Regions from separate parts of the Paenibacillus intestini genome, predicted to be linked through region 3. Evidence: riboswitches for the same ligand, from Rfam matches in the RefSeq annotation. Region 3 holds a riboswitch; each other region holds the start of a gene.
What was found. A riboswitch is a leader RNA that binds a small molecule or an ion and turns the genes downstream of it on or off. The one in region 3 is predicted to bind cyclic di-AMP.

Region 1 (7,254 bases), on a different contig from region 3:
GATAGGCTTTCCAGGTCGGATGTAATGGTTCCCATGAGAGAAGTCCTCCTTATGATGATGAAAGTGTTCTTATCTCAGTTCCTCTGGTATGTTCAAAATGTCAGCGACCTGATGTCTGAATCGGGTTGCTTTGCGTGTGCCATGAATAAGGTTGGATAGACGGTAGGGCGGAATATCATGTTGTTCGCAAAAGGTTTTTTGATCGACCTGAAGTTCGGTTAGCCGTCGTTTGATAGCCCATCCGAACGGAGTGACTGGTTTCTTCTTGTTCAATAGGGTTCACCCCTGAGTGGATTTTATAGTATTCAGCAGGTCATTCTTCGTGTAAAATAGATAGGAATACGTGCTGTTAGTTACATTATATACGTAAATTCGTCATCTAACAATTAAAAAATACGGAAATAAGTGTATTTTTTGAATTAAAATGACGTAAGTTCGCATTTTGTTGATTGAACAAAATAAAAAAACACGCCAGCAAGGGGAGTTGCGGCGTGTTTTTGGTGTGCTCTGAAAAAGAGGTTTCGAGGAGGAGTGCGGAATTATGCTCTGTAAGCGTGCAGGCCTGCTCCAAGCATGTGGAAGCTGGGGAATAACGACTTCATAGACATGGACGTAGGATGCATGGGTGCATCCGGTGAGGAGGCGCTCACGGTAGTCCATTCATTCTCAAGGTCTGCGGTCAGGCGAGCCAGCAGTTCCCGAGTGGCATTTTCATTTAGGGGGATAACTTTGCAAGCTTCGGATACGCATGCATTCATGGCTGAATGTAAGTAGCCGAGAACCGCCTCTTCGACGGGGATATCGAGGTGGTGGTTGATCCAGGCGTGAACGGTGGGGAGGCAACCAACTGAATTGTATTTTACGAAGATTTGTTCAAGCGGGCTAAGGTCGATCCAAGGATGCAAGGCGCGAGACAGTTTGATTAAACGTTTGCCTATGATTGTTGCTTGCTCTCTAAGTTCAGGAGGGGTTCGCTGTACATGCACAAGTTTGTCGATCAGGGCAATTCGCCAAGTATCCTTATGATCTGTTGCGGTGTAAATCCCCTTGATAGCCATACCTTCTAGACGAACGAGACTGGGGTGTAACTGGCAACGCATAAATGATTCAAGTTCCTCAGCTGTCCGAATAGTGCCTTCCTTGATGTGGGTGTCCATGCCGAAGAAATGGGTGAATCCTCCCACCTGGACAGAGGGATCAAGCAGTTTCGCATAATCGAGTAGCTTATTCCCACGGTTCACGATCATTCGCCTCCTGCGCTTTATTGTGTTATGTTTAATTACAAATGATGATCTTTTCTTAAGTTTAATGTGTAAATCCGAATTATATGATATATATATTCACATAAATATCCGTGTTTTGTCAATGATTTATGAGAAAATAAAAAACTTAATTAAATAAAATTCATAATTAGTGTTATATAATATAACATTAAAAATTCTATCTGTGTCATATATCCATGTCTAAAATCACTTTGGCCATTTTGCCGAATCAGATTAATGATATGTAATTTTCGAGGAAATATGACTGAATTTTGCAAGAGGTGTGGAATAGGAAGGGGTGAAGAACTGTTATCAATTTAGAGTAAAGCCGGTTGTAGTAAAATGTCATTCATAAAGTAATTCATAAAGTGATTAATAAAGACTTTACTTTTGTTTAAGAATCCGGTATAATCAATTCTGTTGCCGATAATTTACGACATGCGGTCGTGGTGGAATGGCAGACACGCTATCTTGAGGGGGTAGTGGGCGTATGCCCGTGGAGGTTCGAGTCCTCTCGACCGCATCATATGAAGATTTACGAGAGAAGCTTTCCGTGATGGAGAGCTTCTTTTTTTGTTTTCATATAGCAACAAGGACGAATTATTTAGGATGAGGACATGTGTTAAAAGAGAGGACGCAAAAAAGCCGCCCAAAAGCTTGAGCAGTTTCTGGCTCTTTGCTTTATAGGTGGCTTTTTTCGTTTATATGTTTGTTCAAAAGTCTATATTTATTTGTTAATTAGCTTCTGAATATCCTCTTCGATTTTGTCCGGTGTAGTCTGCGGAGCATATCGTTTCACAACTTTACCGTCCTGATCGACAAGGAATTTGGTGAAGTTCCATTTGATGGCTTTGGAACCGAGCAAGCCTGGTGCTTCTTTCGTAATGTGTTGGAAGAGCGGATGAGCGCTTGAACCATTGACGTCAATTTTTTCAAACATAGGGAAGCTTACGCCATAATTCATCTGACAGAATTCAGCAATATCGTCGGAAGATCCTTTTTCCTGCGCGAATTGGTTGCTTGGGAATCCAAGCACTTCAAACGGAGCATCCTGGAATTTATCCTGAAGCTCTTGCAAGCCCTTGAATTGAGGGGTGAGACCGCACTGGCTTGCGGTATTCACAATTAACAACACTTTGCCGCGATATTGGGACATCTCAATCTCTTGTCCGCGAAGGGTGTTTACTTTGTAATCATAGACTGACATGGGGTACGCCTCCATCCTGTTATTCTTAATATACTTATTATATTTTAAACAATTAAATAATGCAAAACTTATTTGGATTTAGCGTTGTTATAACCATTCGCTTGCTGGACTCCAAAATGGATGAGAAATACATGAATCAATTTTTGTGCGGTTGAGAATTAGGTAGCTTGGAAGAGAAGGATAGCGTATGACCTCATTGTAAGCGTTATTATCAAAGGTTATTGCCGGAAATCTGGCGATTCGGTGATCTGTATGCACTTTACATGATCATGGTACGGGTGTATGATTCATAGCGTAATTTGAATTTTAATTAAATTGTACCTGAAAAACGAAACAAACGATAATATCGATCGGTCTTATACTCAAGATTTACGAACGATGTTTTAATCGCTGAGTTTCCATTCATTGTGTATGGAAAACGGGGGAACCAACAGAATGGGCTGTATGACAGCAGCGGACATTCATGGGGTGAATTTTTCGGTGAAATCCGGAAATAGGGCGACTCTCGCGCCCGAATCCGTCAGCTAACCTCGTAAGCGTTAAAGGGAGAGGCAACAAACCGCACGCTGGTTCATGGCGCTTTCGTCATGGATTATTTAAGAAGCGTTTCGGAGGCCTTGGTCCCCACGCTTCTTTTTTTGTTGTCTTTTCACGCCAAGGGAGGAACGAAGAATGGATAAAGAGATGATTTTGGTAACCGCTCCGAATGAAGCTGGACGTAAATTTGTGAAATTGCTGATGTATAAAAAAATGCCATTTGCCGTTCTGACGAACAGTGCTGATGAGGAGCGCAAACTTCGCCGTCTTGGCGTGGAACACGTCATCCGTATGAATACAGCAGCTGCTGAGAAATGGTTTTTGCCGCAAGGCAGTGTAGGCAATGTATTTATTTTTGAGAACAGTCTGAACTTGACATGCCGCTATCTTCAAATTTGTCGCTCTTGGACATCGAAGTCCTTGTGTGTGATCACGGAGCAGAGCCATCCTAAAGGGATTTATCGTGGAATGGGCGCCGATAAAATTGTGTATTCACTGAATGGAGAAGTCGGGTTCCTTCTTAATAGCTGCAATAAACCGGAGGCTGAAGTGAGCAGCTTGTGATTGACATTGATCCAAGGTAAGACGCCTGTTATAATTGCAGGTATAGACTAACGGAATTTGAGGAGACTCATGCTTGTCGTGGGTCTTCTTTTTTTATGGAAACAGTACGGTAGTATAGAAGCGAGGGATAACCTGCAGCTAACGAGGAGGAATCAGCGTGCCGGATATTGCCGGATTGAAGTGGTTGTTTTTTGATGTGGGGGATACGCTGGTGGACGAATGGGAGCCTGTAGATGATATTATTGGGCAATTCGTTCGGGAAGCGAATGATTACGGCTATCCAGTAAAGATTGAGGCGGTAAGAGAACTGTTTGCTACCTGTTACCGTAATTATGAACAGTGGCCCATGAAAGTGGCCATACGTACATATATTCATGATGAAGATCACCGCATTCAGATTCAGGACAAGCTGAAATTCCATAAAGAATTGGAGCAACCGTTTCCTTCTGCAACCAAGGTGCTTGAACAGCTTTCGCATCACTATCGCATTGGCATCATTGCGAATCAGAGTCCTGGGACTGAAGCGAGGCTGGAAAGCTACGGACTTCGTAAATATGTCCATGTCCTGGCCTGTTCGGCAGAAGAAGGGGTGTCCAAGCCTGATCCGGAGTTGTATGCGGTTGCTCTGAAGCAAGCTGGATGCGCGCCGGAAGAAGCGGTTATGATTGGAGATCGAATTGATAATGATATTATGCCAGCACGTAGTTTAGGCTTACGCACCATTCGCATTTTGCAAGGATACGGAAGGTTCCAGCCAGAGCTTTCGGATGACGAGCGTGCAGATTGGACGGTGGAGTCCCTAGATGAACTGCTGCCGCTACTCATACCCGATGAGGATGCAGGCAAATCTATATGAGTCTCAGGTTAGATCGTGTGGGGTAGATTAAAGGTATGAGGGTATTAGAGCGTATCACAATAATGATACAAAGAAGGCCGATTTGCGTTGGGATCAATACCAACAGCGAATCGGCCTTTTCATATATAAACTAGAACAGCATGATGGTCTGAATAATCAAATACACATTCAGCACAACGATGATAGCGGCAATAGCCCAAGAGACAATTTTGAGCCACAGTTTGTTTGCAAAAGGCCCCATGCTTTTTTTGTCACTTGTGAACATCACAAGTGGGATGACGGCGAATGGCAGTTGCAGGGACAGGATGACCTGACTCAAGATCAGCAACTCTTCAGTGCCGTGCTCACCGGCAATAGCAGTGACGATAACAGCAGGGATGATGGCAATCAGTCGAGTAACAAGTCTACGCAACCACGCCGGGATACGGATATTCAGGAAGCCCTCCATGACGATCTGTCCTGCAAGCGTGCCTGTAAGGGTTGAGTTCTGACCGGATGCGAGCAAAGCTACGCCGAACAAGACACTGGCGATCGTTGTACCAAGCAGTGGGGTTAGCAGATGATATGCATCGGATATCTCTGCTACCTGTGTCATGCCCGCGCTGTGGAATACAGCTGCAGATACGATCAGGATGGCTGCGTTAATGAACAGAGCTAACGTCAAAGCAATGGTTGAATCCAGTGTGGTGTAGCGGATAGCTTCTCTTTTACCCTGAGTCGTCTGCTCAATCTGGCGGGTCTGCACAATGGATGAATGCAGATACAGATTGTGCGGCATAACGGTAGCCCCGATGATGCCAATGGCGATGTAGAGCATGGCCGGGTTTTGCAAAATTTCGGTGCTAGGAACGAATCCGTGAAGAACACCGCCCATATCCGGTTTCGCCAAAAATAGGTCGATGCCGAAACAAAGAGCAATGGTTGCCATCAGCACGATGACGAGTGTTTCCAGTGCACGGAATCCTTTGTTTTGTAGTACGAGAATGAGTAATACATCCACTGCGGTAATAATCACACCGTACAACATGGGAATGTTAAACAAAAGTTTAAGAGCGATTGCTGAGCCGATGACTTCGGCGAGATCCGTAGCCGCGATAGCCAGTTCACATAGAATCCATAACATCATGACAACGGGAGCGCTGAAGCGTTCACGACAGGCTTGGGCGAGATCACGCCCAGTGACAATACCTAGCTTGCCTGCGAGGGATTGAAGCACCACGGCCATCATGTTGGAAAAAAGGATGACGGACAATAACGTATAACCGAATTGCGAGCCGCCTGCGATATCCGTAGCCCAGTTGCCGGGGTCCATATAACCAACAGCGACAAGATACCCTGGGCCGACAAAGGCGAGGAACTTTTTCCACCATGCCGCATTTTTGGGTACTTTCATGGAACTGTGTGCCTCACCTAGCGAGGGGGCCATCGTAGCTGCGGAAGCAGACGCATATTCGCTGGATGGAGAATTGAACGGATTTTTTTGACTCATACATGGATCACCTGACTTTACAATAAGATGTGGCCGGCCTGTAGCCGGAATAAATTCATTTTTAGGATGTGCTCTAGCACAAATGCTGTGGCAAATAAACGGGATAAATACGAGTGCTCATATATCTAAAATTTTATGTTCATGTTTACATTGTACACCCTCAATAATTTTTGTCTAGTGCAACTTTTGTGTAGTCGGACAAAAAAAAGGAGAATTTTTCGAAGAGCCTCTTTATATCGTACCCATTTCGTAAAAAGATACGACTTTTATCACGTACGCATGAAATGTAGCCAAATGTAAAAGCTGATAAAGTACACAATCAGACGTTTCAAATCGAGCCAGAAGTTTAAAATGAATTGTAGGCAGTCAAAACTTTATTAACGAAGGAGAGATTCTGATGGAAGCTTTATATACAGCAACAGCGACAGTAAAAGGTGGACGAACAGGTTCGGTGGCTTCTTCGGACGGTGTACTGCAACATGATCTGAAAATGCCGAAAGAACTTGGCGGTGCTGGTGGAGAAGGTACAAATCCCGAGCAACTTTTTGCAGCTGGATACGGTGCATGTTACGAGAGCGCTCTGGCTAACGTGGCACGCAAAGCAGGTGTGAAATTGGAGAATGTCGTTGTAACCAGCAACGTATCGATCGGCAAAGATCCAACAGATGACGGATTCAAGCTAGCGGTTCGTCTGGATGTGAGTATGCCGGGAGTGGATCACAGTCAGGCTGAGGATCTTGCCCGCAAGGCGCATGACTTCTGTCCGTATTCAAAAGCAACCCGCGGCAACATCGACGTTGTACTCAACGTTGTCTAATAGATAGGAGAATCCCTGGCTTTTTCTCTTTGAAAGGCACAGGTAAAACAAAGAGCAAGGTATCCAGTGATATCTGATCTTCAAGCACACAAGCCCTGCTGGTAGCTCAGCAGGGTTTTGTTTTCCAACATATATCACCTGAGAATTCACCTAATCTGAAAGCGGAGGAGGATTTCTCCGTATTAAGTCGTACTCTTTTACATAAACGTACAGTCACTTCATGCCACATATTCCATTAAGGGGGAACGGCGATGAGTATTGAAGAGATGATTGAGAGGAAATTTGTATGCACCAAATGCCGGGGTACGGAATGCAACATTAAAGAAGTCTCTATGTCAGGAGCGGGGCTCAGTAAGGTGTTTGATATTCAGCATAACCATTATTTGTTTGTAGGCTGTACGGCCTGTGGATATGTGGAAGTGTTTAACCCGGACGTGTTGAAAGGCAAGAAACAGGGACAAGTTGGCACGATTCTGGATATTCTGTTCGGCGGATAGACATGCGTGAGTTGACATCGACCTG
Region 2 (7,254 bases), on a different contig from region 3:
CGCGAAAGTTGCTCACTCATTTTGAGATTACACCTTCAATGTTGTTCAGCTATCATGAGCACAATAAGGGGGCAAGTGGCCCTGAACTGATACGCTATATAATAGAAGGAAAAAATTTGGCACTGGTAAGCGATGCCGGTTTACCGGCTATTTCTGACCCAGGTTCTGATCTGGTAAAGCTTGCAATTGAAGCCGGAATTACGGTCATACCGATTCCTGGTCCGAATGCAGCATTATCCGCACTGATCGTATCCGGATTACCTACGGAAAGGTTTACCTTTGGTGGTTTTTTGCCACGAGAGAAAAAGGACATACGTAAGGTGCTGGAAGCTTTCAATGAGTCCAATGGTACGTTGCTTTTCTATGAGTCCCCTCACCGGATTCGTAAAACGTTAATGCATCTGGAGGAAATTTTGGGCGAACGTTCCATTGTACTGGCTCGTGAGTTGACCAAACGGCATGAGGAATTTGTTAGAGGTAGTCTGAAGGAATGCATAGAGTGGCTCGAAGAGCACCCGCCTCTAGGTGAATATTGTTTGTTGGTTGAAGGAATCAGGGAAGAGGAACGTAAGGCTGAACGGGAAGCTTGGTGGCAGGTTTTGTCGCTGGAAGAACACGTGGAACACTATGAAAATGAAGGAAACAGTCGTAAAGATGCGATGAAAAAAACAGCAGTAGATCGAGGTTTGGCAAAACGGGACGTATATAATGCGTTAATTGGGTAGTCTAAAACTTCAAAAATACCAAATTTAGTTGTAATTACCTTAAAGAGAGATTAAAACCAAGCTTAATATAACCTTAAAATGTAAAAAGAGCAGCACACCAAAATGTGAAAGATATGTGTCTGCTCTTAAGGTTAGAAAAAAACCTTCCAAGGTGATATTACACCAGGAAGGCGATAAGGAAATATAAAAAGGTTAGAATTAACGATTTGAATAATTCCAGTATACTTGTTTTTCTTATTTTGCTACAGGTGCAGGGATTTCAGAAATACATTCGTTACAAACGATTTTACCTTTGAAGTAAGTTACGTTCTCAGCGTTACCACAGAAGATACAAGCTGGCTCGTATTTTTTGAGCATGATGCGCTCACCATCAACGTAGATTTCCAAAGCATCTTTTTCGCCAATACCGAGTGTACGACGCAATTCGATTGGAATAACTACCCGTCCCAGTTCATCCACTTTTCTTACAATACCTGTTGATTTCATCATTATAATCAGTGCTCCTCTCAGCTAACTATCATTGTCATTATTCGACATTATTTTATGTTTTATGATACCCATCATACCAACGATTCCCAAAACAGTCAACCTTAAAATTAGCTTAAAATAAAGGGTGTTTTTCTTAAGTTTGCTGGTGGTAAGGGATTGAAAGCAATTTTTCGTATTTAAACATCCATGTCAGCTTTGTCGATTTGGAAAACGACAAAAGTGCTTTATTCGACAAAATTCGTCATTACATGTCGAATTGTTGGTGAAAATTGAAGCTGGACGCGCTATTCTTTATGGCAAGAGAACAATTTATAAGGAGTGAATCGAAATGGAACATCGTCTGACGGAAGAAAAAGTATTTAAAGATCCGGTACATAATTATATTCATGTGCAAGAACCGATTATATGGCAATTGATCAATACACCTGAATTTCAGAGGCTACGCCGCATTCGTCAATTAGGGACATCTTATCTTACTTTTCACGGGGCAGAGCACAGTCGGTTCTCCCATTCGTTAGGTGTATACGAAATTACCCGAAAAATCATCTCTCAGTTTGAACGTAGCCACTATTCGGACTGGCCCAAGGAAGAAAAGCTGGTGACGTTGTGCGCCGCCTTACTTCATGATCTCGGACATGGACCATTCTCTCATTCAATTGAAGAGGCTTTTGACATGAATCATGAGGATTGGACATGCCGCATTATCAAGGGTGATACCGAAGTAGGGGCGATTCTAAGACGGTATGCTCCTGATTTTGATGAAAAGGTGGCTTCCGTTATCCAGAAGACGTATGATAAACCGATTGTCGTGAACCTGGTAACCAGTCCGCTTGATGCAGACCGAATGGATTACTTGCTCAGGGACGCCTACTTTACAGGAGTAAATTATGGCACGATCGACTTGGATCGTATTCTGCGCATGCTGCGTCCATTTCATGGACGAATTGTAGTTAAAGAGTCTGGTATGCATGCTGTGGAAGACTATCTGATGTCACGATACCAGATGTATTGGCAGATTTACTTCCATCCTGTGACGCGTAGCTCCGAGATTATATTGCGACAAATCTTTAAGCGGGCAAAAGAACTTGTGAAGCAAGGCTTTCCATTCCGTTTCATGGTAGAGCCTCTGCCCAAACTGTTTGAAGGAGAAATTTCAGTTCATGAATATCTGCAGCTTGATGAATCGTTAATTCAAACAGCCTTTATGCAGTGGCGTAAGGAGGACGATTCTGTTCTAAGTGAGTTGTGCGAACGTTTTATGGATCGCAGGTTATATAAGTATGTGGAACTTGAACAGATCGACTTGGACATCATTGAAGAGATTCGGGAAGCATTTGTACAAGCAGGATTGAATCCCGAGTACGATCTTGAAATTGATTTTCCGACGGATAATCCGTATGATGTGTTTCGTCCAGATCAATCCACAGATAAGCAAATTCTTCTGCTCGATCGGCAGGACAAGTTGCATGAGCTGTCAGAAGTTTCTGATATTGTTCGTTCCATCAGTGGACTTCATCTGGGCAAACATCATCTGTACTATCCGCAAAACAAGGTGGATGCCATCCTTCATGAATTACCGTCCCATATACGCCCCTATTTTCTATAAGCTTGAGTCGATGCAGCAGGGTGAAACACTTTGATATCAAAAGACTTTCTAAGAGAGCTATTTTACATGATACAGTAATCTGCTTTAATGGGGAGGATGTGTAGATCGACATAATTTTGTAATTCGAGTGAGTAATTATACAGTTTCTAACGCCTTTCTTGCAAGATGTTGATTTGACTTTTTATTTTCCTTCTATATATAGTAGCTTGAGTGCTAAAACTGAAAATACTGAAATTGTTGCTTGTCCCAATCATTTAATGATGCAAAAAAATAAATTTGAAATTCAAACGCAAGAATTCCTGTACAAGAATAAGGGAGTTCCCATGAAAAAATCATCGGCATTTGACTTTCGACATGAAGGGAGAACGAGAAAGCATGTTATTCGACACACATACTCATCTGGATGCACCACAATTCGACGAAGACCGAGAGGACATGATTAAACGGGCCGTTCAGGCCGGAGTTACTCGCATGATTAATATCGGCTTTAACCGGGAGACGATTCCAACAACGATCAAACTGGCCGAAACGTATGATTTTATCCACGCAGCTGTAGGCTGGCACCCGGTGGATGCCATTACGATGCAAGAGGGAGATCTCGAATGGATTGCATCATTGTGCAAACATGAGAAAGTGGTAGCAATCGGAGAAATCGGTCTAGACTATCATTGGGACACTTCCCCTAAGGAGGTACAGCACCGCGTATTACGACAACAAATTGCATTGGCACGTGAATTGAGTATGCCTATCGTCATCCATAATCGGGATGCTCATGAGGACATTGTGCGTATTTTACGTGAGGAGAAGGCTGGTGAGGTTGGAGGTGTGATGCATTCTTTCTCCGGTAGCTGGGAAACGGCGAAAATGTGTCTGGATTTAGGGTTCCATCTGTCCTTCGGAGGACCGGTCACTTTCAAAAATGCCAAGCAACCGAAAGAGGTGCTCGCCAAGGTTCCGATGGATCGATTTTTCTTAGAAACGGACTCCCCGTATCTCACACCGCATCCTTATCGTGGAAAACGAAATGAGACAGCGCATGTACGTCTGGTTGCTGAAGCAGCTGCGGAAATTAAAGGCATTTCGGTAGAGGAAATTGCTGCAATTACCACCAAAAATGCCATGGAACGATTTGGGATTCGATAAGAAAATGAGTAAATCGGGTGAAAAAGGGAGATACAGAGAGGTAATTTGCTCTTTGTCTCGAATAATTGCAGAATATTACAATATTTTAACCAAATATTTAGAAAAACGTACTTGATCCGTGCTTTACAACATGCATCAAAACAGGATATCATCTTTTCAGTGAATTGTTGCGCGGAAAATTGGACAGATGTTCGGGGGATGAACAAAGGGACACTTTCCGATGAGACAACATTACTTTCATGAATCAATCTCGCTGAGTCTCCGTTAACGGAGAGCGGGGGAACCAATAGGGCTTAAACATCGGTGATTCTAGCCGGTGCGCATCGTTCGCTGACCCAAAAGCAGCGGAATGTTCTGCGAAGCCGTATTTGATTTCTTCTTTGGGTCTCGGGGTGAATTCAAGGGCGTCCGCCATGAGCGGGTGACCTAAGATAGGGCGGCTCTCTTTCGCCCGAACCCGACAGCTAACCTCGCAAGCGGAAAAAGAGAGGCAACCTCGTGCATGAATTTCCGATATTCAAAATCATTCGGAAGCCACGAAAGGGTCTCTTACACTCTTTCTTTGGCTTTTTTTGTTTTGAATAAAAGAAATATTGTCATCATACGGTATGTATTCAGGAGGATGACATCATGTTGCGAAGAGGGGTTCATGGTGCAGAACCGGTCATTATCTCTGATCTGTGTTCTGTAGAAAAATTGTTATAGTCGCGTCAAAGACATCATGCATTACTTTAGACGGCGAGGCTATGAAGGAGGACGGAGAAGTGGGCATATTCCAACCAGAAGAGACCCATGAGTCACGATCATCCAGTAAGTCTTTCGCGTTGCGGTGGAAGCATGAGAACTTGCGTCAAATGGCATTGATCGCGATATTCTCAATTGCGCTTGCAATCATGATCTTGTTAGTCGTTTACGGTCAGGCCGGGAAGCAGGTTTCACTGGTTATTGACGGCAAAGCTCAAGTGGTAGAGACTCGTACAGGAATGCTTCAGGAAATGCTGGAGGAGCAGTCAATCACAGTCAGCCCTCACGACAAGGTATCCATGCCCATGAATGGGGCGATTACCGACGGAGACCGAATCGTTATTGAGCGGGCCGTTCCAGTTAAAATCACGGCAGACGGAGACACCAAGACTCTTTATACAACCGATTCATCGGTACAGGGTGTAATTCAGCAATCAGGTATTCAAGTTGAAGATCATGATAAAGTGTATCCAGCGCTCGGAACCGCAATTAAAGCGGATATGAAGATTCGTGTAGTGCGTGTAACAAAGCATACAGTGGATGTGAAACAACCGATTGCTTACAAGGTTGTAAAAACGGCAGACCCAAGTTTGTTCCAAGGGGATAACCGTGTTGTAGTGAAAGGCAAGGAAGGCACAATTGTGCAACATATCGAAAAGGTATTTCAAGATGGAGAACTCGTCTCCAAAAAAGTGGTAGGTAAAACGGTCGCCACCAATCGTGTAGATAAAGTGATTGCGGTAGGTACGAAGGCTAAGCCGGTTGTGAAGGAACCTGAGGTTCAATTGGTATCTGCCAAAACTTCAACGACCAAAAAAGCTGTAACAACGAACTCGAAGAAAACATCTGCCTCGGGCAGCAAGGTGATTACGGTCTCCGGGAATTCTTTTAAATACTCTAAAGTTTTGAAAAATGTATCGATGACAGCCTACTCTTCTGAAGAGCCGGGTATTGGTACAAAAACAGCTTCCGGTACTCGTGTAACGGAGGGGCGCACCATTGCAGTTGATCCCAAGGTCATTCCAATCGGCTGGTGGGTATACATTGAGGGCCTCGGCTTCCGTCGTGCGGAAGATACAGGCGGCGCTATTAAAGGCAACAAAATTGACGTTTATTACGACAGTGTGAAGCACGCCCTGAATTTCGGACGTAAAAAAGGCAAAACGGTCTATGTGATTGGTCCAGTTAAGCCGGAAGCGAACTAAAATCGTTTTACTTTGAAATGGGAATGCTATAAAATAGTTGCATGAATGATTCATGCGGAATATGCGGCGGAGGGGTCTGAATTCAGTCTCCTCCGCCGTTTGGCAGAGAAGAGGATATTCCTCTTCTTTTTGCGTTAGAAAGGAAGAAAAGGAACATGATAAAAGAAGTGATTGTTGTGGAGGGTCGTGACGACACGGTAGCGATTCGTCGGGCGGTCGAAGCGGATACGATTGAAACCGGAGGCTCTGCCATTAATCAGCGTATTCTGAAGCGAATTGCACTTGCTCAAGAGAGACGTGGCGTCATTATCCTGACGGATCCGGATCATGCGGGAGAGCGTATCCGTAAAATTATTGCCAATAAGGTTCCTGGTTGCAAACATGCCTTCATCCCAGAAGCGGATGCAACGCGCAAAGGAGATATCGGAGTAGAGAATGCTTCACCGGAAGCGATTCGTCATGCACTTGCTCGCGTACACACATCCTATGAGGGCGCACCTAGTCTAATCGATTGGGAGGACCTCATTGAAGCAGGATTGATCATACACCCGCAAGCAGCCGCACGACGTATGGAGATGGGTAATCTGCTTGGTATTGGGTATTGTAACGGCAAGCAGTTCCATAAACGGCTGAGTGTATTTCAGATTACAAGAGAAGAGTTCTCCACTGCATTAGCGCAAATCGAACGTGAAGGAATGTGAGCATATGAAGGATATAGAGCAAACCATTGAAATAGCAACACCCAAACGTACCAAAGAAATTATTCAAAGGCATGGATTCTCCTTCAAGAAAAGTCTGGGTCAGAACTTCTTGATCGATCAAAATATTCTGAACAAAATCGTAGGCGCGGCTGATTTGGACGAGTCCAAGGGAGCGCTGGAGATTGGTCCGGGTATTGGAGCACTTACAGAGCGCCTTGCGCGTATAGCGGGTCCTGTTACAGCGGTTGAGATTGACCAGCGCCTGTTACCGATTCTTGGAGAAGTGATGGAACCCTACCCTAACGTACGCGTTCATCATGGAGATGTACTTAAGCTGGATCTGGCAGAACTGTTTGCCACGGACTTTGCCTCCGTTAATAAGGTAAGCGTAGTAGCGAACTTGCCCTATTATGTAACGACTCCGATCATGATGAAGCTCTTGGAAGAAAAGTTGCCAGTGGATAGCATTGTGGTCATGATACAGAAGGAAGTAGCTGAACGCATGGCGGCTGCACCAGGTTCCAAAGATTATGGTAGCCTAAGCATTGCCGTGCAGTATTACAGTATGCCCGAACTGGTCTGTGTGGTGCCGCCTACGGTATTTATCCCACAGCCGAATGTAGAGTCTGCAGTAATTAAGC
Region 3 (7,254 bases):
GCTGAACGCCAAGGTGTTAGTTTTTATTTTCGTACTGTTTCATAAGCGCAGCAAGTTCATCCTCAACAGCCGCATCCTTACCAAGTTTCTCAAATTCCTCGTCAAGGGATTTGCCTTTGGAAGACATTTCGTTGCTTGCTTCAGCCTGAGCTTCCATCTGCATCATTTTCTCTTCCATACGTTTCAGGCCCGCACTTGCCGTATCTGAGCTAAATCCGTTTAGCGCTTTGTTGATTTCGGTTTGTGCTTTGGCTGCGTTATAACGAGCAACCAGCGTTTCGCGCTTATTTTTCATCTGTGTCAATTGTTTGCGCATCTCATCAAGTTTGCCACGAAGATTGTCTGCGGACGCTTTGTTTTGATCGTAGCTGGCTTTGTATTCCACCATTTTCTCTTCCGCTGCTTTCTTCTCTTCCAAAGCGCGACGAGCAAGGTCCATGTTCTGTGCACGAGCTGCCGTGTGAGCCTGCTCTTCACGTTTCTTCACAAGTGCTTCCTGTTCCTCGAACAATTGCTTGAACTTCTTCTCGATTGCGATTTGTGCAGCTACTGCTTTCTCAGCATCTTCCAGATCCTCTTGCATGTCACGGATATATTGATCCGTCATCTTGATTGGATCTTCAGCTTTGTCGATAATCGCATTGATGTTAGACATTGTCAGGTCACGTAATCTTTTAAAAATAGACATTAGGTTATTCCTCCCAGTGGATTGTGCATTGTATATAAAGATACATACGTTACAATCTGCAACTCGTTTCAATTTTACAAAAAAAAATTAAAACTTGATGACAACCTCTAAATATAAGGAGGATTACCTCTGAAGGTTATACTTATCCAGGCACGTGTCGTTTATCCTAAAAGATGACCGATTACCAAAACATTACTCTGACCTCTTATTCAAATGTTCATCCACAAGTCTCTCTGCAGTCATTACGATCTCGTCGATCTGCACTCGTGTAATGCTGTCAAAATGTATGCCCATAATAACGGTTACCGTAACTTTCAATTGCAGTGCCGCCTTGCGGGCTAGCCGCTCACATAACTCTTGTTCCTTGTGTCCCGGGATATGTACCGTTGTTCCACTAACCCGATCATGGTCAACATAGAATGTAGCTACAGCCCCGATATGAGCTTTACCACCCGTAACCAGAAATACCTTGTCCTGTCCTGCCTCAAAAACCTCTAAACGAATGGATTTCAAATCATATGTACTCATTGTCTCTCCACCTATCCTTCTCTATATGTTATATATGGTGGAATTATGGCTTTCATGACCTGATGATGCAATGAAACTTCTCACACACGCATAAAAGAAACAGGCAACGGGCATACCATAGAGAACGCAATTTTGGAAAAAGGAGGCCGTTAACATGCGAATACGCCTCGTCATGCTCGCACTCGTTACTATTATATGTTCTGGGGTTTATACAGCTCCTTTAGCCCCTGCGCCTGTGTCTGCTGCTTCATCTGAGGAACCTTCTTCAACCCTCAGTGATACACCGGCGTCTGGGTCAGATGTTAAAGAAGAACAGTTGACTCTAGGTCAACTTCGTCAGAAATACGCGGATACGTTCAAAACCAATGGCCCTTCCACCAAACAAGTTGCGCTGACTTTTGATGATGTACCTGATCCAAGATTTACACCGCAGGTACTTGATGTATTAAAAAAATATAAGGTTCGTGCTACTTTTTTTGTTGTTGGCAGCCGTGCGGAGAAACACCCGGACTTGGTGAAACGGATGGTGAAAGAAGGACATATCGTTGGCAATCACAGCTACAATCATCCTGAATTCAGCAAATTATCAATGACTGCCTTTCGCAAACAAATATTACATACCGGCGATATCATTCACCGCCTGACGGGGTATACGCCCAAAATGATTCGTCCTCCGTATGGGGACATTAACGAAGAACAGTTGAGATGGGCTGCAAAACAGCATTACAGCATCGTGAATTGGAATGTGGATTCTCTCGATTGGAAGGGACTAGACAAGGAAAAGGTAAAACATAATATTCTCACCGCGGTGAAGCCTGGTTCCATCGTATTACAACATGCTGGCGGCGGTACAGGTTCGAACCTGAAAGGTACTGTAGAGGCTTTGCCTGAGGTTATTGAGGAATTGCGAAACCGAGGATATGAATTAGTTACATTGGACGAGATGCTTAAACTGCCAAAAGAGAAACAATAATTGAAAGAACAGGTTGTCCCTCTACGTCGTCATGAATTATGCCTATCATGATTACGCAAGAAAGAACACCCTGTTTATTAATGCTCAATTCAACTTATGACCTCACATCCATAAATGAGAGGGTTTAAGCCTTATTTTAAAATGTACAACTCAATATCCTGAAAACCAAACGAACTAACGAACTGTTTGCTTCCAGGGATAAAGATGTCAATACGATTTCCCTTGATCGCGCTACCTGCATCCAAAGCCGTTGCTACGAAAGCCTGTTTCGGCAATCCAGGGTGTGTATGCCCTGTCACTAGTACCTTGGTTCCAAAAGGGATAACCTTGGGATCCACTGCGATTGTGCCGAGTTCGAGCGGGTTGCCAAAATAATCAACGGGGCCCCATCCACCATTCTCGGAAGCATCCGCGGAATACGCTGTTGCTTTAACACTAAGCGTTTTGCTGTAGTCGAATGTTTTCCCCCAAGCCTGTACCACTTTATTATCTGTATTCACGTCCAGGCTTGCAGCAGTCACCGTTTTTTCCTGCGACTTCGCTTGAACTGGTGCCGCTTCTACTTTGTTTTCGTTACCTGGGATTGTAATTTTCAAACCACCATAGATGTTATAAGGTGAGATGTCTTTATTCGTTTTAATTAATGTGTTCATATCAACGCCGTATTGCTTGGATAAGGTGAAGAAGGTATCCCCTTCTTTGGCCACATGAACGGAATCCGCGTGAGCCGGAACGGCTTGAATGAATAGAATGGATGTCAGTAGTGCGATGGCTGTTTTGGCTAAACGTTTCTTGTTATGCATGGTCTTCCTCCCTCATGATGCCTGCGAAGTTAGTTGTCGGATTCGGATGGAGGAACCCACCCTATAGGCTGTACGTGACATGCTGAAGCATTATGTATTCCTAATTCACCCCAAGCAGCATATTTCTCAAATCATTAACTATGTCTGCATTGTTACGTCCCCCGCACTTCCGCTTCGGAAGTTTCGGCAGTCTTGAATATATCACAAATTTGTAACCTTAAGCTGTAGTAAATGTTTCCATTTGGCGTTTTAATTCATTTTACAGGTAACAGAAAAGTTACTTTTTCAGCTCTACCTTTTCTGCAAACAACAAAAAAGCGTCACCGGATCTTTCGATCCGATAACGCCGTTATTCATTTGATTCTATATACGGAATGGCATGAATTAAAGTACTTTTGCAAGAAAGTCTCGCGTACGCGGATGTTTTGGCGCACCAAACACTTCATCCGGGGTACCTTCCTCAACGATGACGCCGCCGTCCATGAACAGAATGCGGTCTCCCACCTCACGCGCAAAACCCATCTCATGCGTTACAATGACCATCGTCATTCCGCCTTCAGCAAGACGTTTCATGACTTCCAATACCTCTCCGACCATCTCCGGATCAAGGGCCGATGTAGGCTCGTCAAACAGCATCACATGCGGCTGCATCGCGAGTGCTCTTGCAATGGCAATCCGTTGCTTTTGACCACCGGACAGCTGGTTAGGATATACATCTTTTTTGTCCGCCAAACCGACTGTCTTCAGGAGATCCTCGGCAATTTTGTTGGCCTCATCCGTGGATTGTTTCTTCACCTTGATTGGAGCAATCGTTATGTTTTGCTGCACCGTTTTATGAGGAAACAGATTAAAATGCTGGAACACCATGCCCATCTTCTCACGTGTAGCATTGATGTTATGCTTCGGATCGGTAATCGAAACACCTTCGAAATCGATCTGTCCCGATGATGGCTGTTCCAACAGGTTCAGACAACGCAGAAATGTACTTTTACCGGAACCGGAAGGACCAATAACTACAACGACCTCACCTTTGCCGATCGTTACGTCGATGCCTTTCAGGACATCATTTTTACCATATGATTTGTGTAATTGCCTAACGTCTATCACTTGCACCCAACTTCCTTTCCAATCGTCCGAGCAGCTTGGACAGAATAAATGTCATCACAAAGTAAATCGCTGCCGCAATAATGAACGGGTTCAGACCCTGGAATGTGAGATTTTTGACTACACTTGCTTGATACATAATATCCACCATACCGATGACCGAAATAATGGATGATTCTTTAATAATCGTTACGAACTCGTTACCGATGGCTGGCAAAACGGCCTTGAAGGCCTGTGGCAGAATAATGTAACGCATCGCTGCGCCTCTGCCCATACCCAGTGAACGGGCTGCTTCCAGTTGACCACGATCAACGCCTTGAATACCGGCACGGAAAATCTCGGCGAGATACGCACCGCTGTTAATGGAAAGCGTCATAATCCCTGCTTGAAGTGCTGAGAAGTTAATGCCAAAAGTTAGCGACACCCCGTAATAGATAATCATAAGTTGTACCAGCATTGGCGTCCCGCGGATCACCTCTACATAAGTTGTACCAATCCAGCGAAGAATCGCCATATTATGAAGACGGAACAGGCAAATAATCAGACCGATGATGACCCCGAATAATACGCCTAGCGCCGACAACAGGAGCGTGTAACCAATACCTGTTGCATATAAGCCTTTGTATTCCCAGAACAATTGAAAAATGTTTTGAGATTTATTGACTTTGTCAGCCATCAGGAGACTTGCTTCTGTAACCATCTGGTTGATCTTATCTTCGCTTTTCAAGCGGTCCAAGGTTTTGTTTACAGAGGCTAATAACTCCGTATTGCCCTTACGAATCCCGACAGCGGCTTCAGCCTGTTCTTCGTCAGGAACTGCTGCCGCAAGACCGATAATGTCATCCAGGTAACCAGCGGCTACGGTATCTTCTACAATAGCTGCGTCAACGCGTTTCGTTTGCAGTTGTAGCACGATGTCGGAGATTTTATCCAGTGAAGTCAGCTTTGCACCAGGAATCTTCTGTCCAATGGTTTCTTGAATGGATCCCTTTTGCACGCCAATCTTGACATTTTCCAGTGATTTCATGTCCGGATATTTGTCTTTGTCGACATTACGAACCATAATCACTTGTTTGGATTTGTAATACGTATCTGAAAAATCAATGCTTTTCTTACGCTCATCCGTCGGCGTCATGCCTGAGACGACCAAGTCTACACGACCACTCTGAAGTGCGGGCAAAAGTCCGTCGAAGCCCATATCCTCGATAACGAGTTCAGCTCCAAGATCCGCCGCAATTTCTTTGGCAATCGCAATATCAAATCCGACGATTTCGTCTTTACCATTGATGACTTTGTGGAACTCATACGGTGCAAAATCGGCACTTGTACCGAGCACCAGTTTTTTACCGCCTGAGCTGTTGTCTGTCGTTCCACTCGCCAGCGCCGCAGGTGCAGCCGCCGTCAGAAAAAGAAGGAACGTTAACAACATTACGGTATAACGACTTATTAATTTCAACCTTGTTCTCCCCTTACAATGCTATAATTACGATTACATACTGATTCGTCAGTCATGTTGATGACTGAGTCATTATAAAGTACAATGCATGATTATGCAATGCATTTTCAAGATCAAATCTTGACTTGTTTCTGAAAAAATACTGCAAACATGTTATACTCATGGAGTTATTTTCATTTTTGCCTAAGGAGTTTAGCCATGACAACAAATAAAACCCAAATTTTTAACGTTATTGATCAATATGCTTCCCGTTTCAAAGACATTTCATCATATATCGGAGCTCATCCTGAACTTGGAAATGAGGAATATCTTGCTTCTGCCCGTTTGAAGGAAGAATTGTCTTATCATGGGTTCAAAGTACAAGCTCCGATTCTCGGACTGGAAACAGCTTTCATCGGTACTTATGCTTCGAGCAAGCCAGGCCCGACCATTGCCCTACTATGTGAATATGATGCTTTGCCCGAAATTGGTCATGCTTGCGGACATCACCTGATCTGCATGATGAGTCTTGGCGCAGCCGTTGGCCTGAAAGCCATTGTGGACGAAGTCGGCGGAACGATCAAGGTGTTTGGTACACCTGCAGAGGAGACACGCGGGGCTAAAGTTCCGATGGCGGAAGCGGGGTTATTCGACGACTGTGATGTCGCACTGATGGCCCATCCATTCTATGCTTATGAAAAATCAGGCAGCTCCCTTGCAATCGATGCCGTACAATTCGAGTTCCATGGTAAATCCTCACATGCGGCAGCCAGCCCGCATGAAGGTATTAATGCCCTCGATGCGGTTATCCAAACGTTCACCGGAATTAATGCCTTTAGACAGCAGGTGAAAAGCAACGTCCGTATTCACGGCATCATAAATAGCGGTGGACAAGCTGCTAACATTATCCCGGACTATGCTTCTGCTCAGTTTTACGTGCGTGCAGCCACACGCAAAGAACTGAACGTGCTAACCGAACGTGTCATTCAGATTGCACAAGGCGCTGCACTTCAGACCGGATGTAAACTCGTGACATCCAACTACGAAACATCCTATGATGAGATGGTCACGAATGAGACCTTCTCTGACGCGTTCAGTCAGAATTTAATGGAACTTGGCATTCCACAGGAAGAAATCGTCAGTGGAAACGACCATGGTTCGATGGATATCGGTAATGTTTCCTTGAGATGCCCAGCGATTCACCCTTATATCCGTGTCGTTGATGAAGTTCATACCCTGCATTCTATTGAATTCCGTGATTTGGCGTTGCAGGAACGCGCTCTGGATGGCATGATTTTAGGAGCCAAAGCGCTCGCTGCTACAGCTTATGATGTTCTAAGCAAGCCTGAACTGTTGCAAGCCATCCGTAAGGAATTTGACCAAATTACTCGCTAAGTGATTCCGGAGTAACAACAAAAGCCGCAGTTATTAAACTGCGGCAATCCATACAAGAATCGAAATAAAATCTTACTCTTAGATCACACCTGAATTCGACGATAAATATCCATATATTCCTCAGCCGATACACCCCAGCTGTATTCCCCGCTCATTGCATTTTTCACAATTTTTTTCCACTCAGCCGGTTTACGATAGAACTCTTCTGCACGGCGAATGGTATTCATCATGTCATGTGCGTTAAAACTTGTAAATGAGAAGCCGTTACCTTCTCCTGTGAACTCATTGTAAGCTTGAACCGTATCGTTTAATCCCCCTGTTTCCCTTA

Region 1: it holds a riboswitch for cyclic di-AMP, as region 3 does, so the genes downstream of both, J2T16_RS09360 (hypothetical protein) here and J2T16_RS01565 (3D domain-containing protein) in region 3, are expected to answer to the same signal.
Region 2: it holds a riboswitch for cyclic di-AMP, as region 3 does, so the genes downstream of both, J2T16_RS26920 (resuscitation-promoting factor) here and J2T16_RS01565 (3D domain-containing protein) in region 3, are expected to answer to the same signal.

The regions. Positions count from the first base shown of each region.
Region 1 covers NZ_JAURUN010000003.1:24,990-32,243, forward strand. The annotation lists gene J2T16_RS09335 (nitrogen regulation protein NR(II)) at 1-35, opposite strand, end outside; gene J2T16_RS09340 (Rha family transcriptional regulator) at 70-273, opposite strand; gene J2T16_RS09345 (urease accessory protein UreF) at 540-1,241, opposite strand; tRNA gene J2T16_RS09350 (tRNA-Leu) at 1,703-1,785, shown strand; gene J2T16_RS09355 (glutathione peroxidase) at 1,990-2,469, opposite strand; cyclic di-AMP (ydaO/yuaA leader) riboswitch at 2,848-3,023, shown strand; gene J2T16_RS09360 (hypothetical protein) at 3,142-3,570, shown strand; gene J2T16_RS09365 (HAD family hydrolase) at 3,728-4,426, shown strand; gene J2T16_RS09370 (Nramp family divalent metal transporter) at 4,557-5,915, opposite strand; gene J2T16_RS09375 (organic hydroperoxide resistance protein) at 6,313-6,732, shown strand; gene J2T16_RS09380 (zinc ribbon domain-containing protein) at 6,984-7,229, shown strand.
Region 2 covers NZ_JAURUN010000017.1:9,553-16,806, forward strand. The annotation lists gene rsmI (16S rRNA (cytidine(1402)-2'-O)-methyltransferase) at 1-725, shown strand, start outside; gene J2T16_RS26905 (AbrB/MazE/SpoVT family DNA-binding domain-containing protein) at 960-1,214, opposite strand; gene J2T16_RS26910 (HD domain-containing protein) at 1,543-2,820, shown strand; gene J2T16_RS26915 (TatD family hydrolase) at 3,196-3,963, shown strand; cyclic di-AMP (ydaO/yuaA leader) riboswitch at 4,205-4,458, shown strand; gene J2T16_RS26920 (resuscitation-promoting factor) at 4,728-5,912, shown strand; gene rnmV (ribonuclease M5) at 6,068-6,613, shown strand; gene rsmA (16S rRNA (adenine(1518)-N(6)/adenine(1519)-N(6))-dimethyltransferase RsmA) at 6,618-7,254, shown strand, end outside.
Region 3 covers NZ_JAURUN010000001.1:353,448-360,701, reverse strand. The annotation lists gene J2T16_RS01580 (PspA/IM30 family protein) at 17-688, opposite strand; gene lpdD (prenylated flavin chaperone LpdD) at 881-1,216, opposite strand; gene J2T16_RS01570 (polysaccharide deacetylase family protein) at 1,371-2,189, shown strand; gene J2T16_RS01565 (3D domain-containing protein) at 2,321-2,992, opposite strand; cyclic di-AMP (ydaO/yuaA leader) riboswitch at 2,995-3,191, opposite strand; gene J2T16_RS01560 (amino acid ABC transporter ATP-binding protein) at 3,377-4,099, opposite strand; gene J2T16_RS01555 (ABC transporter substrate-binding protein/permease) at 4,086-5,552, opposite strand; gene J2T16_RS01550 (M20 family metallopeptidase) at 5,751-6,926, shown strand; gene glgA (glycogen synthase GlgA) at 7,010-7,254, opposite strand, start outside.